3 linked regions of the Rhodobacter capsulatus SB 1003 genome follow. The protein of the gene in region 1 binds, or shares a complex with, the protein of each later gene. Links are inferred from orthologs where the notes say so. Each region holds a gene or a part of one and is shown on either strand. Other genes may lie near its edges.

Evidence for each region.
Region 2: the proteins of RCAP_RS10720 (region 1) and pnp are in contact, whole or in part, in a cryo-EM structure (PDB 9QH0), measured with the Escherichia coli proteins. The link is inferred for Rhodobacter capsulatus SB 1003 from one-to-one orthologs.
Region 3: the proteins of RCAP_RS10720 (region 1) and eno are in contact, whole or in part, in a solved structure (PDB 2FYM), measured with the Escherichia coli proteins. The link is inferred for Rhodobacter capsulatus SB 1003 from one-to-one orthologs.

Annotation. Positions count from the first base shown.
Region 1 is NC_014034.1:2,332,873-2,337,333, reverse strand. What follows is about bases 1-3,358. They hold RCAP_RS10720 (Rne/Rng family ribonuclease), read left to right. Parts: upstream 1-302; coding sequence 303-3,158; downstream 3,159-3,358. Other genes in these bases: RCAP_RS10715 (sulfurtransferase TusA family protein), read right to left, coding at 3,217-3,358. In the rest of the region: more of RCAP_RS10715, read right to left, coding at 3,359-3,474; RCAP_RS10710 (cytochrome c biogenesis CcdA family protein), read left to right, coding at 3,566-4,324; RCAP_RS10705 (penicillin-binding protein 1A), read left to right, coding at 4,436-4,461. UniProt on the Escherichia coli protein: Endoribonuclease that plays a central role in RNA processing and decay. Required for the maturation of 5S and 16S rRNAs and the majority of tRNAs. Also involved in the degradation of most mRNAs.
Region 2 is NC_014034.1:320,019-323,578, reverse strand. What follows is about bases 557-3,524. They hold pnp (polyribonucleotide nucleotidyltransferase), read left to right. Parts: upstream 557-947; coding sequence 948-3,101; downstream 3,102-3,524. Other genes in these bases: RCAP_RS01455 (hypothetical protein), read right to left, coding at 3,172-3,390. Outside these bases: transcription termination/antitermination protein NusG, read right to left, coding at 1-108; preprotein translocase subunit SecE, read right to left, coding at 283-465. UniProt on the Escherichia coli protein: Involved in mRNA degradation. Catalyzes the phosphorolysis of single-stranded polyribonucleotides processively in the 3'- to 5'-direction. Also involved, along with RNase II, in tRNA processing.
Region 3 is NC_014034.1:1,846,003-1,849,481, forward strand. The notes cover bases 37-2,923. They hold eno (phosphopyruvate hydratase), read right to left. Parts: upstream 2,174-2,923; coding sequence 899-2,173; downstream 37-898. Other genes in these bases: RCAP_RS08490 (DUF2798 domain-containing protein), read left to right, coding at 91-345; RCAP_RS08495 (cupin domain-containing protein), read right to left, coding at 346-774; RCAP_RS08505 (DMT family transporter), read right to left, coding at 2,289-2,923. In the rest of the region: more of RCAP_RS08505, read right to left, coding at 2,924-3,179; RCAP_RS08510 (protein adenylyltransferase SelO), read right to left, coding at 3,239-3,479. UniProt on the Escherichia coli protein: Catalyzes the reversible conversion of 2-phosphoglycerate (2-PG) into phosphoenolpyruvate (PEP). It is essential for the degradation of carbohydrates via glycolysis.

The sequences.
Region 1 (4,461 bases):
TCCGGGTCTGAGCCTTCGCGAGCGCGGGGCGGACCTTGGATCATCCGATTGGTCGCAAGACCGCACTCTTGCCCCCGGGGCTTCGTTGTCAGGGGGGTTGCAAATCGGCGCGGGGCGACAAGCCCGGCGCTTGGGACGAACCGCGATGGGTTGCACGGCAACGGGATGGGTGATGACGGGCGGGCCGCTTTCGGCCGCCGCCGCCGATATCCGTATGGGCGCCCGAGCCTCAACGACAAACCATGCCCCGCCCGCCTTGCCCGCAAGGCCAAGGTGCGACGCGGCGTGGGGAAACAGGATTTATGGCAAAGAAGATGCTTATCGATGCCACCCACGCGGAAGAAACCCGCGTCGTGGTGGTGGACGGCAACAAGGTCGACGAGTTCGACTTTGAAACAGTAAACAAGCGGCAGCTGGCCGGGAATATCTATCTGGCGAAAGTGACGCGGGTGGAGCCTTCGCTCCAGGCCGCTTTTGTCGATTACGGCGGCAACCGCCACGGCTTCCTCGCCTTCGCCGAGATCCACCCGGATTACTACCAGATCCCGGTGGCCGACCGTCAGGCGCTTCTGGAAGAGGAACGTCTGGCCGCGGAGGCCGAAGAGGCCGAGGAAAACCGCTCGCGCTCGCGCCGGTCGCGGTCGCGCTCCGGGTCCTCGCGCTCGGGCGGGCAGCAGGCCCGGGCCGAGAAGACGGCGGGCCATGATGCCGTCGTGCGCTCGGAAGACATTCCGGGCATGGCGGTGATCGACGAGGCGGCGCCGGGCGAAGAGGCCGGGGCGCTTGAACCCGTGATCGCCGAGGCCGGAAGCTTCGATGCGGTGCCGGAACCGGCTGTTGCCCCCGAAGAGGGCGTGGCCGAGGCGGAGGCCGAGATCGTCGAGGCGGGCGAGGCCGAAGAGGCCGAGGCCCCGCACGAGGTCGAGGAAGAGCACGACCACGACCATGAGCATGACCACGATCACCATGTCCATCCCGTCGATGACGAGATCGAATCGGTGGCCGAGGAGGACGTGGCCGAGGAAATCCATGCGCCCCGTCGCCCGCGCGCGCGGCGCTACAAGATTCAGGAAGTGATCAAGGTCCGGCAGATCATGCTGGTGCAGGTGGTCAAGGAAGAACGCGGCAACAAGGGCGCGGCGCTGACCACTTACCTGTCGCTTGCCGGTCGCTACTGCGTTCTGATGCCGAACACGGCGCGGGGCGGTGGCATTTCGCGCAAGATCACCAATGCGGCCGACCGCAAGAAGCTGAAGGAAATCGCCTCGGAAATGGAGGTGCCGCAGGGCGCCGGGCTGATCATCCGCACCGCGGGCAGCCAGCGCACCCGCACCGAGATCCGCCGCGACTATGAATATCTGATGCGGCTGTGGGAACAGATCCGCGAGCTGACCCTCAAATCGATCGCCCCGGCGCCGATTTACGAGGAAGGCGATCTGATCAAGCGCTCGATCCGCGATCTGTATTCGAAGGACATCGACGAGGTTCTGGTCGAGGGCGAGCGCGGCTATCGCGTCGCCAAGGACTTCATGAAGATGATCATGCCGTCCCACGCGAAGAACGTGAAGCATTACAACGAGCAGCTGCCGCTGTTCGCGCGCTTCCAGGTCGAAAGCTATCTGGCCTCGATGTTCAACCCGGTGGTGCAGCTGAAATCGGGCGGCTATATCGTCATCGGCGTGACCGAGGCGCTGGTCGCCATCGACGTCAACTCGGGCCGGGCCACCAAGGAAGGCTCGATCGAGGAGACCGCGCTCAAGACCAACCTTGAGGCCGCCGAGGAGATCAGCCGTCAGCTGCGGTTGCGCGATCTGGCCGGTCTGATCGTCATCGACTTCATCGACATGGAAGAGCGGAAGAACAACGCCGCCGTCGAGAAGCGTCTGAAAGAGAAGCTGAAAACCGACCGCGCGCGGATTCAGGTGGGGCGGATCTCGGGCTTCGGCCTGATGGAGATGTCGCGTCAGCGGCTGCGTCCGGGGATGCTGGAATCGACCACGCAGCCCTGCCCGCATTGCCATGGCACCGGGCTGATCCGGTCCGATGACAGTCTGGCGCTGCAGGTTCTGCGCGCGATCGAGGAAGAGGGCACCCGGAAACGGAGCCGCGAGGTGCTGGTGAAATGCCCGGTCGCCGTCGCCAACTATCTGATGAACGCCAAGCGCGAACATATCGCTTCGATCGAGGCGCGCTATGGCATGGCGGTGCGGATCGAGGCTGATCCGACGCTGGTCAGCCCCGATTTCAGCATCGAGAAGTTCAAGACCGCGACCCGGATCGTGCCCGAGGTGCATAGCGCCGTCGTGCATGCCAGCGCCGAGCTGATGGCCGAGATCGACGAGGAAGAGATCGTCGAGGAGGAAGAGGACGAGGTCGAAGAGGCCGCGCCCGCGGTGGCTGCGGCCGCGACGGGCGAACCCGGCGAAGGCGCGCCGAAGAAGAAGAAACGGCGTCGGCGGCGGCGGAAGAAAAACGGCGCTCCGGGCGGGACCGATCTGGCGGCCGAGGGCGACGAGGGAGATGAGGGCGAGGACGACGGCGAGGACGAGGGCGACGATGCCTCGGACGAGGATGCCGCCGAAGACGCCGCCCGCGCCGCGGCGGCGGCCGAGCTGGCCGAGGTGAGCCTGCCGATTCTGGACGCCGAAGCGTCGGCGCCCGTGGCCGAGGCGGTTGCCGAAGCGGAAGCCGCGCCCGAAGCGCCGGCGCCGAAGGCGAGCCGGTCGCGGTCGCGCACCAGCAAGGCGAAGAAGGAGGCCGAGGTTGTCGAGGGCGCGGAAGCGCCGGTGAAGAAGACCCGGACCCGCACGACCTCGAAGGCGAAGAAGGAAGCCGAGGCGGCCGCCGCGGCGGCGGCTGCGGCCGCAGCGGAAGCGGAAGCCCCCGTTGCCGAGGCTGCGCCCGCGCCGGTTGCCGAAGCCGAGGCTGCCGAAGCCCCGGCCCCGGTCGAGGCGGTGGTCGAAGCCGCGCCGGGTGTCGAGGCCGCGCCCGAGCCGGTCGTCGAAACTGCGCCCGCGCCGGTGGCGGATGTGGCCCCCGAGGCTGCGCCCGAACCCGAGGCCGAACCCGAGGCTGGGTCTGAACCCGAAGCCGAGACGGATCCGGGCACGCCCGAGGATCCGAAGCCGAAGAAACGCGGCTGGTGGTCGCTGGGCTGAGCCCCGCAGACCGGAAAACCGAAACGCCGGGCCCTGGCCCGGCGTTTTGCTGTGTCGCTCAGCTTTCGGGATCGGGCCGGTCCGGGCCGCGCGCGACGGTGTAGATCAGCACGCCCGCGACCTCCCGGGCCGCGACAAGGGAATGGCCGGATTGGGCGCAGAAATGCGGCACGTCGATCCAGCTGGCGCGGTCGGTCGCCTGCATCTCGACCACGGCGCCTTCGGGCAGGCCGCGCAGGGCCTTGGCCAGCCGCAACACCGGCAGCGGGCACAAAAGGCCGCGCAGATCGAGCGAAAGGGCAGGGGCTGTCGTCATGGGGCGGGCGTAACGCCCGGGCGCGGCCCTGTCCACGGCAATGTGAGCCGTGCCCCGGTGACGCCGGGCCGCAGCCCTGCTAGAAAGGCGCATGACGCCGACTGACCTTCTCTTCGACGCGGGCTTCCTGACCGCCGCCGCCACCGCCTTTCTGGCCGGAGTGCTGTCGTTTCTCAGCCCCTGCGTGCTGCCGATCGTGCCGCCCTATCTGGCCTATATGGGCGGGGTGACGGTCAGCGACATGGGCGCGGGCCGCCCCGCCGCGCGCGGGCCGGTGCTGCTGGCGGCGCTGTTCTTCGTGCTTGGCCTGTCGACCGTGTTCCTGATGATGGGGCTGGGGGCCTCGGCGCTGGGGCAGGCTTTGGGCGCGTGGAAGGACACTCTCGCCAAGGTCTCGGGCCTTGTGGTGATGATCTTCGGCGCGCATTTCATCGGCGTCTATCGAATCGGCTTTCTCGACCGCGAGATGCGCTTTGACACCGGCGATCAGGGCGGCTCGGCGCTTGGCGCCTATCTGCTGGGCCTGGCCTTCGCCTTCGGCTGGACGCCCTGCCTTGGCCCGGTTCTGGGCACGATCGCCTCGATGGCGATGGCCGAGGGCACGATCGGCCGCGGCATGGGCCTTTTGTCCGCCTATGCCGCCGGGCTGGGCCTGCCCTTCCTGATCGTGGCCGCCTTCTTTCCCAGCCTCGGCGGGGCGTTGGCCTTCATGCGCCGCAACATGGGCCGGATCGAGAAGATCTCGGGCCTGCTGCTCTGGACGATCGGGCTGATGATGCTGACCGGGCAGCTCTCGGATCTGTCGTTCTGGCTGCTTGACACCTTCCCGGCGCTGGCGGAGCTGGGCTGATCCCGGCGGGTTCCCGCGGGCGTTTCGTGGTATACAGGAACTTGCTTTGACCCGATCTGCGCCCCGCGCTATAGGGGCGGCAACGGGCCAGATGGCCTTTGGGGGTGCTCCTTGATCCGCTTCATCCTGTCTTCGCT
Region 2 (3,560 bases), 2.0 Mb from region 1 along the record:
CTCGATCTCGTCCCCCAGGCCCTTGTCGATCACGGCCTGTTTGATCTGCTCGGCCACCTTCTTCTCGAAGTTCGAGAGAACGGAAACCGAATACCACCGCTTCGCCATCAACCTGCCTCTTTCCCCCCGGCGGCGAGCGCCGAAAATTTTGTCTGATCAACGGTCTTGCCGTTGCTCACTCAACAAAGAACGGCGCGCATCATTCGAATCGATGCACGCCGGTTCTTGAGTGTCGTGCCCGTTTAGCCTTGCCCGCCCCGTATTTCAAGGGCTTCGATGGCCTCAGATGAACATTGCCTTGATCCCGAGGTTGATCACCCAATCCACGAGGGAAAAGAAGATCGCCGCCACCATCGCCATGGTCAGCACCATGACGGTGGTCAAAACGACCTCGCGCCGGGTCGGCCAGGTGATCTTGCCAACTTCCGAGCGCACCTGGCTCAGGAACTGGATCGGGTTTGCCATGCTGCTTCCTCTCATGCGACGGCGCCGGGATACGCGCAGATGCGGCAGAATTCAAGCGCGTTGCGCGGTTCCGCCCGACACCGAAACGAACCCGCAGCCTGCGGCGTGATCCGATTTCAGCAAGTGAAGGATGGCAGGAGTTGGGGGACTCGAACCCACGACCCTCGGTTTTGGAGACCGATGCTCTACCAACTGAGCTAAACTCCTGTGCCTGCCGCGTCACTACATATCTTGTGCGGGGCCGTCAAGCGGGTGCCGGCGATCTGCGCACAGTTCCCGCGGTCCAATTCGACGCAGCCCCGCGGGCGGCGCCGCAACTCCTGCTTCCCAAAAGCGCGTTTTTCCTGTAAGGGCGCACAATCTGCGACGTGAGCCCAATCCCCCCGGGCGCATGCGAAGGATTGGGGGGCGGCGGCAATGGGGCCGCCATATGCCGGGAGACATGGGAAGGTCCCATGCGTGCTCCCAGACAGGAAACGCTGATGTTCAACGTTACGAAAAAATCGATCCAGTGGGGCGGCGAAACGCTGACGCTGGAAACGGGCAAGGTTGCCCGTCAGGCCGACGGCTCGGTCATCGCCACTCTGGGCGAAACCTCGGTCATGGCCAACGTCACCTTCGCCAAAGAGGCGAAGCCGGGGCAGGATTTCTTCCCGCTGACCGTGCATTATCAGGAAAAATACTACGCCGCCGGCAAGATCCCCGGCGGGTTCTTCAAACGCGAGGCGCGTCCTTCGGAAAAGGAAACGCTGGTCTCGCGTCTGATCGACCGTCCCTGCCGTCCGCTCTTCGTCCCGGGCTTCAAGAACGAAGTGCTGGTGATGGCCACCGTTCTGTCCTGCGATCTGGTGAACGATCCCGACATCGTCGCGATGATCGCCGCCTCGGCCGCGCTGACGATCTCGGGCGTGCCCTTCATGGGCCCGATCGGCGCCGCGCGCGTGGGCTTTGCCCATGGCGCCTATGTGCTGAACCCGGCCATGGACGACATGACCAAGCTGCGCGACAACCCCGAGCAGCGTCTGGATCTGGTCATCGCGGGCACGAAAGACGCCGTGATGATGGTCGAATCCGAAGCCTATGAGCTGACCGAAGACGAGATGCTCGGCGCGGTCAAGTTCGGCCACGAACAGATGCAGCCGGTGATCGATCTGATCATCGCGCTGGCCGAAGATGCCGCGAAAGAGCCCTTCCATTTCGATCCGCCGGATTACTCGGCGCTGCTCGACCGGGTGAAAGCCGCGGGCGAGGCCGAAATGCGCGCCGCCTTCGCGCTGCGCGACAAGCAGGAACGCTCGAACGCGATCTCGGCCACGGTCGATCTGATCAAGTCGAAGCTTTCGGAAGAAGATCTGGCCGACATCAACCTCGGCTCGGCGATCAAGGCGCTGGAATCGGGCATCCTGCGCGGCGACATCATCAACGGTGGCGCCCGCATCGACGGCCGCGACAACAAGACCGTCCGTCCGATCGTGGCGGAAGTCGGCATCCTGCCGCGCACCCATGGCTCGGCGCTGTTCACCCGCGGCGAAACCCAGGGTCTGGTCGTGACCACGCTCGGCACCGGCGATGACGAACAGATCATCGACGCGCTGAACGGCAACTTCCGCTCCAACTTCCTGCTGCATTACAACTTCCCGCCCTATTCGGTCGGCGAAGTGGGTCGCGTCGGCAGCCCCGGCCGCCGCGAGATCGGCCACGGCAAGCTGGCCTGGCGCGCGCTGCAGGCGGTGCTTCCGGCGCCGACCGACTTCCCCTACACGATCCGCGTCGTCTCCGAGATCACCGAATCGAACGGCTCGTCCTCGATGGCGTCGGTCTGCGGCGGCTCGCTCTCGATGATGGACGCCGGTGTGCCGCTGAAAGCCCCGGTGGCCGGTGTGGCCATGGGTCTGATCCTGGAAAGTGACGGCCGCTGGGCGGTTCTGACCGACATCCTCGGTGACGAAGACCACCTGGGCGACATGGACTTCAAGGTGGCGGGGACCGAAAACGGCATCACCTCGCTGCAGATGGACATCAAGGTCGCGGGCATCACCCCCGAGATCATGCAGCAGGCGCTGGCGCAGGCGAAAGACGGCCGGATGCACATCCTGGGCGAGATGTCGAAGGCCCTCTCGGCCGGTCGTCAGGAATTCTCGGCCCATGCGCCGCGGATCGAGACGATGCAGATCCCGACCGACAAGATCCGCGAAGTGATCGGCTCGGGCGGCAAGGTGATCCGCGAGATCGTCGAGGTCTCGGGCGCCAAGGTCGACATCAACGACGACGGCGTGATCAAGATCGCCTCGGCCAATGCCGAAGCCATCAAGAAGGCCTATGACATGATCTATTCGATCGTGGCCGAGCCGGAAGAGGGCAAGATCTACCGCGGCAAGGTGGTGAAGCTGGTCGATTTCGGCGCCTTCGTGAACTTCTTCGGCAAGCGCGACGGTCTGGTCCATGTCTCGCAAATCGCGGGCAAGCGTCTGAACCACCCGAACGAGGCGCTGAAGGAAGGTCAGGAAGTCTGGGTCAAGCTGCTGGGCTTCGACGATCGCGGCAAGGTGCGCCTTGGCATGAAGATGGTCGATCAGGAGACCGGCGCGGAACTGCCGCCGGAAACCAAGGCCAAGGACGAACAGCCCGAGGGCTGATCGTATCACGGAAACGGCAAAGCCCCCGCAACCGCGGGGGCTTTTGCTTTTCGGCCCCTTGGCCGGGGGCTTAACGCCCGTAGACGGTATGGCGGGCCAGATCGCGGGCATTGTGGCGCGACAGGCCAAGGTCGAACCAGTCGGCATCGGTCATGCGGTCGAATTCGGCCATCAGCGCGACATAGGCACGGTGTTGCGCCCGGGCCTGACGCAGCTGCGCCACGGCGCGGGCAAGGACATCAAGCAGGGCAAGCGGGCGGGGCTGGGACAGCGCAGAAGCGAGGGGCATCTTTTCGTCTTTCGGAACCGGCAGGACCATCCCGCCGTTACCGATAACCTGCGCCTGATGCTGCATTTGCACAATCCGGGGATTGGGCAATGCCGCGATGCCGAAACTGCATGACTGGTAAGATTTGGTTACCACCTGCCGGAAATAATTTGATCAAATTTTCCGGCAGG
Region 3 (3,479 bases), 490 kb from region 1 along the record:
ACGTAAGACCGGTCAGGTTATCCCGGTCACCGCCCTTCGGGGCGGGAGCTAGTCGATCTCGAACCCGCGGCGCCCCAATCGAGAGAGACCATGCAAAACCCTGATCCCAAACGCGAAAAGCTGACCATCATCCTCGCACAAGTGTTCATCTCCTGCCTGATGGCGCTGATGATGACCTTTCTGTTTTCCATCCTGCTGCAGGGCTTCCCCGAGGGCTGGGCGCTGATCTGGCTGCGCAACTGGCTGACCGCCTGGCCGGTGGCCTTCCTGCTGTCGCTCGGCGTCGGCCCGCTGTCGTTCAAGCTTGCCTTCCGCGTGATGCACCGCCCCGTGCGCGAGGGCTGATCAGCCGGGGATGTCAAACCCCGGCGCGGCCATCTCGAACCCCTCGAAGCGGAACCCCGGGCTGACGGTGCAGCCGACCAGCGTCCAGTCGCCCAAGGTCCGCGCCGCCTGCCAATGGCCCGCGGGCACGATGCCCTGCACCACCTCGGCGCCCAGCACATCGGGGCCGAGCCGCAGCCGCGTCACCGGCCCGGCGTCGCTGGCGGCCATCCGCAGCTCCAGCGGGCTTCCGGCGTGAAAATGCCAGATCTCGGCGGCATCCACCCGGTGCCAGTGGCTCGCCTCGCCCGCTTTCAGCAGAAACAGGATCGCCGTTCCCACTGGGCGCGCGCCCGGGTCCGCCTCGGCCACCCAGGTCTGGCGATACCAGCCGCCCTCGGGATGCGGTTCCAGCCCCAGCTGTGCAATGATCCGATCTGCCTCGCCCATGATCCCCTCCGGGTTTTTCTTGGCGCAAAGTCGCCCGCCGGAGGCTTCAAAGTCAAAGAAAAACCGCCGGGGGCAGGGGGCCTCCGGCGGAATTTGCGTATTTGGACCAAGAAAAAGCCGAGGCTTACTTCAGAATGGCGCGGCCCATGTATTCGGCGGTCTCGCCCAGCATTTCCTCGATGCGGATCAGCTGGTTGTATTTCGCCAGCCGGTCCGACCGGGCGAGCGAGCCGGTCTTGATCTGGCCGCAGTTCGTGGCGACGGCGAGATCGGCGATCGTCGCATCCTCGGTTTCGCCCGAACGGTGCGACATCACGTTGGTGTAGCGCGCGCGATGCGCCATCTCGACCGCCTTCAGCGTTTCGGAAAGCGAGCCGATCTGGTTCACCTTCACCAGCATCGCATTGGCGACGCCTTTCTTGATGCCCTCGGCCAGACGCGCCGGGTTGGTGACGAACAGATCGTCGCCGACCAGCTGCACCTTGTCGCCCAGCGCATCGGTCAGCAGCTTCCAGCCTTCCCAGTCATCCTCGGCGCAGCCGTCCTCGATCGAGATGATCGGATATTCGGTGCAAAGCTTGGCCAGGTAATCGACATTCTCGGCCGAGGTCAGCGACAGGCCCTCGCCCTTCATCTCGTATTTGCCGCCCTTGAAATATTCGGTCGAGGCGCAGTCAAGCGCCAGATAGATATCCTCGCCCGGTTTGTAGCCCGCCTTTTCGATCGCCTTCAGGATGAAGTCGAGCGCGTCGCGGGTCGAGGCGAGCATCGGCGCAAAGCCGCCCTCGTCGCCAAGGCCAGTCGAGAGGCCCTTGGCCGACAACTCTTTCTTCAGCGTGTGGAAGACTTCGGACCCCATGCGCACGGCGTCGCGGATATTGCCCGCGCTGACCGGCATGATCATGAATTCCTGAATGTCGATCGGGTTGTCGGCATGTTCGCCGCCGTTGATGATGTTCATCATCGGCACCGGCAGGACGCGGGCCGAGGTGCCGCCGACATAGCGGTAAAGCGGCTGCGCGGTGAAATCGGCCGCGGCCTTGGCGCAGGCGAGCGAGACGCCAAGGATCGCATTCGCGCCCAGACGGCCCTTGTTGTGGGTGCCATCAAGCTCGATCATCAGCTTGTCGATGCCTTCCTGATCGGTGACGTCCTCGCCCACCAGGTTCTCGGCAATCTCGCCATTGACCGCCATCACGGCTTCCAGCACGCCCTTGCCCATGTAGCGCGACTTGTCGCCGTCGCGGCGTTCCACCGCCTCATGCGCGCCGGTCGAGGCGCCCGAGGGCACGGCGGCCCGGCCCATCGTGCCGTCTTCGAGGGTGACGTCCACCTCGACGGTCGGATTGCCGCGGCTGTCGAGAATTTCGCGCGCGTGGATGTCGATGATCGTGCTCATGAGAGTGCTCCGATTGGTAAATCGCCCTCTGCATAGCCCAAGGCAGCCGCAGCGAAAAGGCCCTTGATAGCGGTAACGGCGCTGTTAGCGTCCGACTTTTCGTGAATTTTTCGCGTCAGGCGGCGGGGGCTTCGGTCTTGGCCAGACGGCGTTGCCGGGCCAGCGTGTAAAGCCCCGAGGCGACGATGATGGCACCACCGATCAGCGTCCAGCGGTCCGGGGTTTCGGCAAAGACCGCCCAGCCGATGATCAGCGCAAAGATCAGCCGCGTGTAGCGGAAGGGGGTGATCACCGAGACCTCACCGAGCCGCATCGCCGCGATCAGCGCATAATAGCCCGCGGTGCCAAAGACCAGCGCCGCGGCAATGCCCGCCAGATCGAAGGCGGTGGGCAGGATCATCGGGCCCTGAAACGGGACAAGCAGCGCGCCTGCGGGAATCACCGAAGCAAATCCGTAGGTTGCAAGCTGCATCGAGGTGATGGATTTCGGCACCCGACGCGTCACCACATCGCGCGCGGCCAGGCCCAGCACGCCGACGACGGCGAAAAGCGAGAGCACCGAAAACCCCTCGGTGCCGGGGCGGATCACGATCAAGACGCCCAGAAAACCGACGCCGATCGCCGACCAGCGCCGCCAGCCGACCTGCTCGCCAAGGAAAAGCGCGGCGCCAAGGGTCACCGCCAGGGGCGTCGCCTGCAAGATCGCCGAGGCCTCGGCCAAGGGCGTGAAGGCCACGGCGCAGACGAAGGCCAGCGTGCCGATCAGCTCGCCGAAATTGCGCCCGATCACCGCGGGGGCGAGCAGATCGCGCGAAAACAGCCGGTCGCCCTTGCGCAGCGCCAGCGTCGCAAAGATCGCCGTGCCGCCGATGCCCAGCAGCATCAGGATCTCGCCCACCGGCAGATGCCCGGCCAGGAATTTGACGCACATGTCCTCGATGGCGAAGCCCGCCATCGCGAGCACCATCAGCAGACTTCCGCGGAGATTTTCAACACCATGTCCCATGGCGGTCCCCTGCCAGCGCGCCGCCAAAAGGTCCAGAGCGCGATTGTATCCGCCACAAGTCAGGTGCCGCAGAAGGTCCGGGTGACGCGTTCCTCTGCCGTGGGGGCGGCCTCATAGGCGGCAAATTCGGGCGCGGGATCAAAGGGATGGGCGAGCGCCGCCTGCAGCTGCCGGAACGGGGCGAAATCGCCCGTGACGGCGGCGGCGATCACCTCTTCCAGGCGGTGGTTGCGCGGGATCCGCACCGGATTGGCCGCCGAGAGCACGGCCTGCGGCACCACCTCGCGGCGCAGCCGCGCC